One region of the Vreelandella sp. EE27 genome, then DNA from elsewhere that is predicted to be linked to it. Evidence: riboswitches for the same ligand, from Rfam matches in the RefSeq annotation. Region 1 holds a riboswitch; the other holds the start of a gene.
What was found. Region 1 has a riboswitch for thiamine pyrophosphate ahead of tenA (thiaminase II). Riboswitches for the same ligand answer to the same signal wherever they lie in the genome.
Positions count from the first base shown of each region.

Region 2: it holds a riboswitch for thiamine pyrophosphate, as region 1 does, so the genes downstream of both, thiM (hydroxyethylthiazole kinase) here and tenA (thiaminase II) in region 1, are expected to answer to the same signal.

Region 1 covers NZ_OZ309109.1:956,754-961,169, reverse strand. The annotation lists gene ACWHVV_RS04550 (class I SAM-dependent methyltransferase) at 1-479, opposite strand, end outside; gene ACWHVV_RS04545 (GNAT family N-acetyltransferase) at 683-1,141, opposite strand; TPP riboswitch at 1,339-1,489, shown strand; gene tenA (thiaminase II) at 1,568-2,236, shown strand; gene thiC (phosphomethylpyrimidine synthase ThiC) at 2,271-4,151, shown strand; gene ACWHVV_RS04530 (hypothetical protein) at 4,342-4,416, shown strand, end outside.
Region 2 covers NZ_OZ309109.1:208,878-213,293, reverse strand. The annotation lists gene ACWHVV_RS01065 (cupin domain-containing protein) at 43-708, shown strand; gene ACWHVV_RS01060 (DUF6164 family protein) at 713-1,081, opposite strand; gene gloA (lactoylglutathione lyase) at 1,083-1,616, opposite strand; gene ACWHVV_RS01050 (DUF2237 family protein) at 1,781-2,155, shown strand; TPP riboswitch at 2,199-2,291, shown strand; gene thiM (hydroxyethylthiazole kinase) at 2,314-3,144, shown strand; gene thiE (thiamine phosphate synthase) at 3,141-3,752, shown strand; gene ACWHVV_RS01035 (LysR substrate-binding domain-containing protein) at 3,749-4,416, shown strand, end outside.

The DNA.
Region 1 (4,416 bases):
GGCTTCGAATGAAAGCTCATTTCTGAATAGCTGGCCCAATCATGCCTGTCACCGAAGAGATGCCCGACAAACAAGCCGCCCGGCTCTAATGCTGAAAAGATCACGCCCCACAATGTAGAAAAGTACGTTGGCTCGCAGAACGGCAAGCTTAGTCCGGCATGGATCAGTGCTGACGATGGCAGGCCTTTCAATTCCTCGAAACGCGAAGCCACAACTTCCAGATCAATACCGGGTAATTCAGCTTTCAGTGCTTCGATTCGCGCAATGGCGTTGGGCTCCTTGTCGATCGCCAACACCTTCCAACTCGCCTTAAGAAGTAGCGCGGTTTCAATGCCGCCTCCGCAGCCTAAATCGATAGCATGATCGTTGCCTTTGGGTAAACATTCATTACCCAAGCCGCGCCTTAACAGCGGTGACGCGGCTCGCGTTTGATTGGCGCGGTAGAAGGTTTCCCAGCCTGTTTTGTTATCGTAGTCCAATATCGATGCTTCCAGATCGCAACATGCTGTGATGATGAGTGTTGATACCCCCATCGATTAAATTAACCCGTAGCACCGTTGACTACCCTCTTGGGCCTTCCTCCACCGCCCTAAACTACTTGTCGAGGTGTCGAGGATATCCGCCAGAGATGACGCAGAGCATGTCTTTTAGGATACCAAGCGTTATTCCCGTTGAACCTGATTCAGGCGATATATTTGGTCATAAATACACTGTTCGGATCGTCTACGTAATCTTCGAAAGGTGGGCATGGCGTGAAGTCAAACGAGGCGTATAGCTTCCTCGCTGGCTCAAAATAATCCATCGAACCGGTTTCCAGGCTCAGCCGAACGTACCCGTTCTTTTTGGCTTCATCGACAATGTGCGAAAGCAACCGGGACGCAACGCCTTGGCCCAGGTAGCGTTGGGCCGTCCGCATGGATTTAATCTCTCCATGCTCTTGAGAAAGGCGTTTTAGTGCGCCGATACCTGCAAGTTGCGAGCCGTCCCATATCGTCCAGAATGTAATGTTGGGGCTTCGCAACCCATCAAGATCGAGTGCATGGCGGCTCTCGGGGGGCGCCGTCGGTGCCATTGAGGCAAGGTGTTCGCTTATCAAGCTGATCACTTCCGGGCTCTTTAAATCATCAATGCGTATATCCAAAGCGATTCCTTGGCTTAATGGGTGCTTAAAATTGTTTATACGGCCGTCTTTTCAATTTCGATGAACAGCTTGGCAGGTTCACTAAAGTTGATGCCGCTACTCAAGTAAATTTACCCCAGTGATTCTCGATGGGGCAAAGAAATTCGACCATAGCCTCACTTGCATCTCCCCCCGCCCAGCCCTAGACTCGCCAAGACAACTGCTTGACGGGGTGCCGGTGATATCCGGCTGAGATGGCGCAGGGCGAGCTTAAAGCTTCCAAGCGCTGGTCCCGCTGAACCTGATCCGGCTAATGCGCTTTCTTGGAAAAGCGCGGGTACCGGCGTAGGGATCAAGCGATGGCGCCGGTGCAATTTCTCTCTCCCCTTCCCCGCCATTTCCTCGATCTTCTCGCCTGCCCTTCGGATCTCTACCCCCGGAGGAAACATGGGCTACTGCTTTAACGATCTCACCACCGCCTGCCAAAACGACTGGCGCGCTTACATCGAGCACGACTTCGTGCGCCAATTGGGCAACGCCAAGCTCCCTGAAGCATCCTTTCGCCACTACCTGAAGCAGGATTACCTGTTTTTGATCCACTTCGCCCGCGCCTACGCGCTGGCCGCCTACAAGAGCCCCACGCTTGCCGACCTGCGTCAGGCCCATGAGGGCATGAAGGCTATCGTCGATGTAGAGCTCGACCTGCATATCGGCTTTTGCCGTGAGTGGGATATTTCCGAGGCCGACTTGGCCGAGCTACCCGAAGCCCGCGCAACCATGGCCTACACCCGCTACGTGCTGGATACCGGCAGCCGCGGCGATCTTTTGGATCTGCACGTGGCCCTCGCGCCGTGCCTGGTCGGTTACGGCGAGATCGCCAACTGGCTGAACGCCCAGGGCACTACGGTGCGCGGTGGCGATAACGCGTATGACGCCTGGATCGCCATGTACGAAGGCGAGGAGTTTCAAACCGCGATGCACGCGGAGCTTGAATGGCTGAACGCCCGATTGGCCGAGGTCACGCCCGCGCGCTTTGAAGAACTGTCTAAAATCTTCCGCGATGCCACGCGCCTGGAGATCGACTTTTGGCAGATGGGGCTGGACCTGACCGACTAACCGCCACTACAACCACAAAAAAGAGACCACGACCATGAGCCGCACCCAACACTTCCTGGCCGAAACCGCCCAAGTCGATGCCGCCGCCATCGCGCCGCTGCCCGCCTCCACCAAGCGCTATATAGAAGGCTCGCGGCCGGACATTCGCGTGCCGTTTCGCGAAATTACCCTGTCGCCGACTACCACCAGCGGGGTAGATGAGCAAAACCCGCCACTGCTGGTCTACGACACCTCCGGCCCTTACACCGACCCCGAAGCCCAAATCGATTTACGCCAAGGCCTGCCAGAATTGCGCCGGGCGTGGATCGAGGAGCGCGACGACACCGAGTTTCTGGAAGGATTGACCTCGGAGTACGGCAACCGCCGCGCCAACGACCCCACCCTTGCCCAGCTTCGGTTTGATTTAAAGCGCACGCCGCGCCGGGCGAAAGCCGGCAAAAACGTGACCCAACTGCACTACGCCCGCCTTGGCATCGTCACCCCGGAGATGGAGTTTATCGCCATCCGCGAAAACCAGCGCCGCCAAGCGTTGGGCGATGCCGAGGTCGAGCGTATTTTAGGCCACCAGCACCGTGGCCAAAACTTCGGCGCCAGCATCCCCGAGGAGGTCACCCCGGAATTCGTGCGTTCTGAGGTGGCCCGCGGCCGGGCGATCATTCCCAACAACATCAACCACCCGGAAAGCGAGCCGATGATCATCGGGCGCAACTTCCTGGTGAAGATCAACGGCAACCTGGGCAACTCGGCGGTGACCTCGTCCATCGAGGAGGAAGTCGACAAGATGACCTGGGGCATCCGCTGGGGCGCGGATACCATCATGGATCTCTCCACCGGGCAGAACATTCACGAGACCCGCGAGTGGATACTGCGCAACTCGCCGGTGCCCATCGGCACGGTGCCGATCTACCAGGCGCTGGAAAAGGTGAACGGCGTAGCGGAGAACCTCACCTGGGAGGTGTTTCGCGACACGCTGATTGAGCAGGCGGAACAGGGCGTGGACTACTTCACCATTCACGCAGGCGTATTACTGCGCTACGTGCCGCTGACCGCCAACCGCGTCACCGGGATCGTCTCCCGGGGCGGCTCCATCATGGCGAAGTGGTGTTTGTATCACCATCAGGAGAGCTTCCTGTATACCCACTTCGAGGAGATCTGCGAGATCTGCAAGCAGTACGACGTGGCGTTCTCTCTCGGCGACGGCCTGCGCCCGGGCTCGATTGCCGATGCCAACGACGACGCCCAAATGGCGGAGCTGAAAACCCTGGGCGAGCTGACCCACATTGCCTGGCAGCACGACGTGCAGGTGATGATCGAGGGCCCCGGCCACGTGCCCATGCACCTGGTGAAGGAGAACATGGACAAGCAACTCGAGTACTGCGACGAGGCGCCCTTTTATACCCTGGGCCCGTTGGTGACGGATATCGCGCCAGGGTACGACCACATTACCTCCGGCATCGGCGCTGCCATGATCGGCTGGTTCGGCTGCGCGATGCTCTGCTACGTGACGCCCAAGGAGCACCTGGGGCTGCCCAACAAGGAGGATGTCAAAACCGGCATCATCACCTACAAGATTGCCGCCCACGCAGCGGACCTGGCCAAGGGCCACCCGGCCTCCCAACGTCGCGACAACGCGCTCTCCAAAGCGCGCTTCGAGTTCCGCTGGGAAGACCAGTTCAACCTGGGGCTGGACCCGGATACCGCGCGCAGCTATCACGACGAAACCCTGCCCAAGGACTCCGCCAAGGTGGCGCATTTTTGCTCCATGTGCGGGCCGAAGTTCTGCTCGATGAAAATAAGCCAGGAAGTGCGCGATACCTACCGCGACACCGCCTCGGGAAGTGACGCGGCGCGGGGCATGCAGGAACAGGCGGATAAATTCCGCGAGGAAGGCGGCGAGCTTTACCAGAAGGTGTAACGCGCCAATACGTTGTCGCTTCGCTGCCATGGCCTCGATGGCCCGCGCTTGATATGAGCGGGCCATCGAGGCCGTTTTTTCGAAGGTGCGCGATGTCGATCGAAAAAACCCGATTCAGCGTCAGGGGACAATAGAGTTGTTAACCCCAGTTATGTATTCTTTGGGTTTCCTTTCAGAGAGCGACCCGACGATGAATAAAAAAACCTACCTGGCGGCCTCCCTTGCTCTGTTGGGCGGTAGCGTACTCAGCGGCTGCGGCGACGAC
Region 2 (4,416 bases), 750 kb from region 1:
GAGGAGACTTAGCCTCTTTTCCTGGTGAACAAGAGTCAGCCCATGCGTTTAAACGCCGATTTTTCCCGGTTTGCCTGTGTGATGCCTGCAGAGTACGAGTGGGTGGATTCCCCCAGTGCCGGGGTTGAGCGGATGATGCTGGACCGCATCGGCGACGAGGTCGCCCGGGCGACGAGCCTTGTGCGCTATGCCCCGCACAGCCAGTTCGAGCGCCACGTGCACGGCGGCGGCGAAGAGATTTTCGTGCTGGAAGGCGTGTTTGGCGACGAACACGGCTGCTACCCGGCGGGCAGTTACCTGCGCAACCCTATCGGGACCGGCCACACCCCGCAAATAGGCGAAGAGGGCGCGCTGATTCTGGTCAAGCTTCACCAGTTCGAGCATACCGACACGCTACGCGTTGCGATGCCCGCGCACCGCCTGCCCTGGCAGCCCGACCAGCGCGAGGGTGTGCGCTATAAGATGCTGCACACCCACGGCCAGGAGCGGGTAAGCCTCGAGCAGTGGGAAGCCGATGTGACCGTCAATTACCCGCAGCTTAGCAAGGGGCTCGAGATATTCGTGCTGGAGGGTGTGCTTTGGGAAGGCGGCACCGAGTACCCGGCAGGCAGTTGGTGTCGCTATCCGTTTGGGTCACTGCCTACGCTCAAGGCGGGAAGCGACGGCGTGCGCCTGTACCTCAAGCGCGGTCACCTGTCCGCGGCGTAGCCCGCTAAAGGCCGCCAAGGCCCAGAAACGGCAACAGCGTCAGCAGCGCAATCAACACCACCGCGACGAGGGTGAGCACCACCTGAAGCGGGTGAGCCATAAAACGCCGCCAGAGCGTCGGCGCCTCGCCCCTGGCCCTGGCCTGCTCGAAGGCGTGGCGCTCGCTTTGCTGGCGGCGCTGCTGGTACTCGGCAAGCGCCGCGTCGGCGGCCTCGCGTTGGCCCTCATCGCGCAGCCAGATCGCATCGACCCCCAACCGGAAAAAGCCCGCCTGGGTCTCGTAGACATCAAAGCCGCGCTCAAAGAGTAGCGCGCGCACCTCCGACGCCTCTTCATCGGTGACATGGCGCAGCCGAAAAAGCAGATGCGCCACGCTAGTCGCCCGTCTCGGCCATCAAGTCCGCCTGGATAACCTCGATCCAGTAGCCGTCCGGGTCTTTCACGAAGATGACATCCTTCATTTTGCCCTGTTCGGCGCGCTTCACAAACGTTACCTCATTGACGTCGAACCAGGCCTGGGCGGCGTTAAGATCCGGCACACTAAAGCAGATATGACCAAAGCCCTGGGGCTCGGCGTTGCCATCGTGATAGGCGAAATCCGCCTGCTCTTCGGTGCCCCAGTTGTGGGTCAACTCCAAAAGGCCTTTCTGGCTGAACGTCCAGGCCGTGCGCTCACGGGTATCTTCGGGAATCTGCTCGTCGCTTTCGACATTGGCAAGGAAGTAGAGCGAGAACTGCATCTCGTCGAAATCGAGCCGGCGCAGTACCTGCATGCCAAATACGCGCGAATAAAATGCCAGCGCCGTTTGTGGGTCTTTCACCCGCAGCATGGTGTGGTTGAGACGAAAGCCTTGCGTGTTGGCCGGCGCGGGTACGACGCCGGGATGCTGCTCACCCTGGAAACTCATGGAACACTCCTTATTTGACGCGAAACTTTGACGAAACCGAGACTTTGTACAAGGCTGTAGTCTAATTGATACAGGTGCAACGCACATTCAACGCCCGTTCGACATACAAACTTAACCATGAGGGCAGACCTTGGCTAATTCCAGCCCTGCTCTCAGGAGGCATCATGTCTCGTGACCGTAACGTTTTCGGTGAGCCTTTAACACCCTGCTGCCATAGTCCTAAAGCAGGCTTCTACCGCGACGGTTTTTGCCGCGTAGGCCCTAATGACATCGGCGTACACTCGGTGTGCGCCATTGTGACAGAAGAGTTCCTGGCGTTCTCCCAGGCGCAGGGTAATGACCTTGTCACCCCGCGCCCGGAATTCGGCTTTCCGGGCCTGGCGCCGGGCGACCGCTGGTGCCTTTGCGCCAAACGCTGGCAGGAAGCCGCCGATGTCGGCCTGGCACCGCCGGTCATCCTGTCCGGCACGCATGAGAAAACCCTCGACATCGTTCCGCTGATCACCTTACAGCAGCACGCCATGGATGCCGTGCACTAGATACTCGCCAGGCTTTACAAGCCACCTCAGTATCCGGATAGTAGACCCACGACAGGGGCGCCCGGCAACGGGCTGAGACGTACCCTTTGAACCTGAACCGGATAGTACCGGCGTAGGGAGTCGTGGTGTTCTCACCACCTCCCGCCCGGGAGGATGCCATGACTCTACCCCCCCTTGGACGCTACCTGAGCGCGCTACATGATGCGACGCCGCTCGTACACTGCATGACCAATTTCGTGGCCATGAATTCGACCGCCAACCTCGTGCTGGCCGTGGGCGCCTCGCCTGCCATGTTGCATGCCCAAGAAGAAGCGCCGGAGTTCACGGCGATCGCGGATGCGCTTTCGATCAATATCGGCACCATCTCGCCGCATTGGGCAGCGTCGATGCTGGCCTGCGCCGAGGTGGCCAGGCGCCAAACAAAGCCTTGGGTGCTGGACCCGGTCGCGGTGGGCGCCACGGCCTATCGTCAAAGGCTGTGTGAAGAGCTTTTAGCCCTCGAGCCCACGATCATTCGCGCCAACGCCTCGGAAGTATTGGCCCTTAGTGGATTGGAAAGTCGCGGTCGCGGCGTGGACGCCGCCGCCAATGTCCAGCAGGCCGACGACGCTGCCATCGCGCTTGCCCAACGCCACGGCTGCGTCGTGGCCATGACCGGCGAGCAGGACTTCATCACCGATGGCACCCAACATGCCCGGGTCACCGGTGGCCACGCGCTGATGCCCCGGGTGACTACGCTTGGCTGCGGGCTTAGCGCCATTGCGGCCGGTTTCGTTGCCGCCACGCCTCAGGAACCCTTCAAGGCGAGCGTAGCCGCGCTTGCCGGCTTTGCACTGGCGGGCAGCCGGGCAGGGAAAAAAGCCAGCGGCCCGGGTAGCTTTCAGGTCGAGCTGTTGGATGCGCTCTATCAGCTGACGCCCGAGACGCTATCGCGTCAGGGCCTTTGGGAGAACGTCGACCCGGCCAACAGCCAGGGAGCGCCGCAGTGAGCCTCGACCTTTCGCTTTATCTGGTGACCGACGCGGCGCTGTGCAGTGCTTACGGGCTCGAAAAAACGGTCGAGGCGGCGGTGGCCGGTGGCGTCACCGTCGTGCAGCTTCGCGACAAGCACGCAAGCGATGCGGCCATGATCGACCAGGCCAGACGCTTGAAGGCATTGCTGGCGGGTAGCGGCGTTCCCTTGATCATCAACGACCGGCTGCACGTGGCCGTCGAAAGCGGCGCCGATGGCCTGCACGTGGGTCAAAGCGACGCCACAGTGCCGAGTGCTCGCCAGGCTTTAGGCCGTCATGCGCTGTTGGGGCTGTCGATCAATACGCTGGCCGAGCTCGAAAGTGCTCCGCTTGAGACGCTGGACTACCTGGGGCTCGGCCCGGTCTTTGCCACCACCAGCAAGCAGGATCACGCCCAGCCGCTGGGCTTTGACGGCCTGGCAGCCCTGGCCCGGGCGAGCCGCCTGCCAAGCGTGGCCATTGGCGGGCTGAAAGCCGAGCACGCCGGGCGCGTGTTCGAAGCCGGTGCCCACGGCCTGGCGGTGATTTCGGCCATTTGCGGCACGCCCGACCCTTACCAGGCCGCCCTGGCGTTCAAACGGTGAAGCACCAACTCGAGCATATCAGTGCCTTCGTGAAGGTCGCCGAGCTGGGTAGCTACACCCGCGCCGCCGAGGCGCTGGATATCTCGCGTACCCGGCTTTCCCGCCAGGTGATGGCGCTGGAGGAGTCGCTGGGGGCGCGGCTTTTGCAGCGCACTACCCGGCGCATTCACCTGACCACCGAAGGCGAGCGCTACCTGGCCCACGCCCAGGCCATTTTGCAGGCGCTGGACGAAGCGGCGAGCGACGTGAGCAGTACCACCCAGCAGGTGGGCGGCGAGATGCGCATCAATGCGCCGATGAGCTTCGGCGTGCGCCACCTGGCGCCGCTGGTCGCCCGCTTCATGACCGAGCATCCCGCGCTCCGGGTGCGCTTGGATCTCAACGACCGCCGAGTGGATCTTGTCGAGGAGGGCTACGACGTGGCGATCCGTATCGGCAAGCTGGCCGACTCCAACCTGATTGCCCGGCGTATCACCCGCTGCCGGATGCTGTTCTGCGCCTCGCCGGATTACCTTGAGCGCATGGGCACGCCGACGACCTTCGAGGCACTGGCCGAGCACCACTGCCTGCGCTACCGAAGCGGTCAGGCCACCGGCAGCTGGACGCTTGGCAATGCAACGACCCTGACGCCCCACGGGCCGGTCGAGAGCAACAACGGCGATGT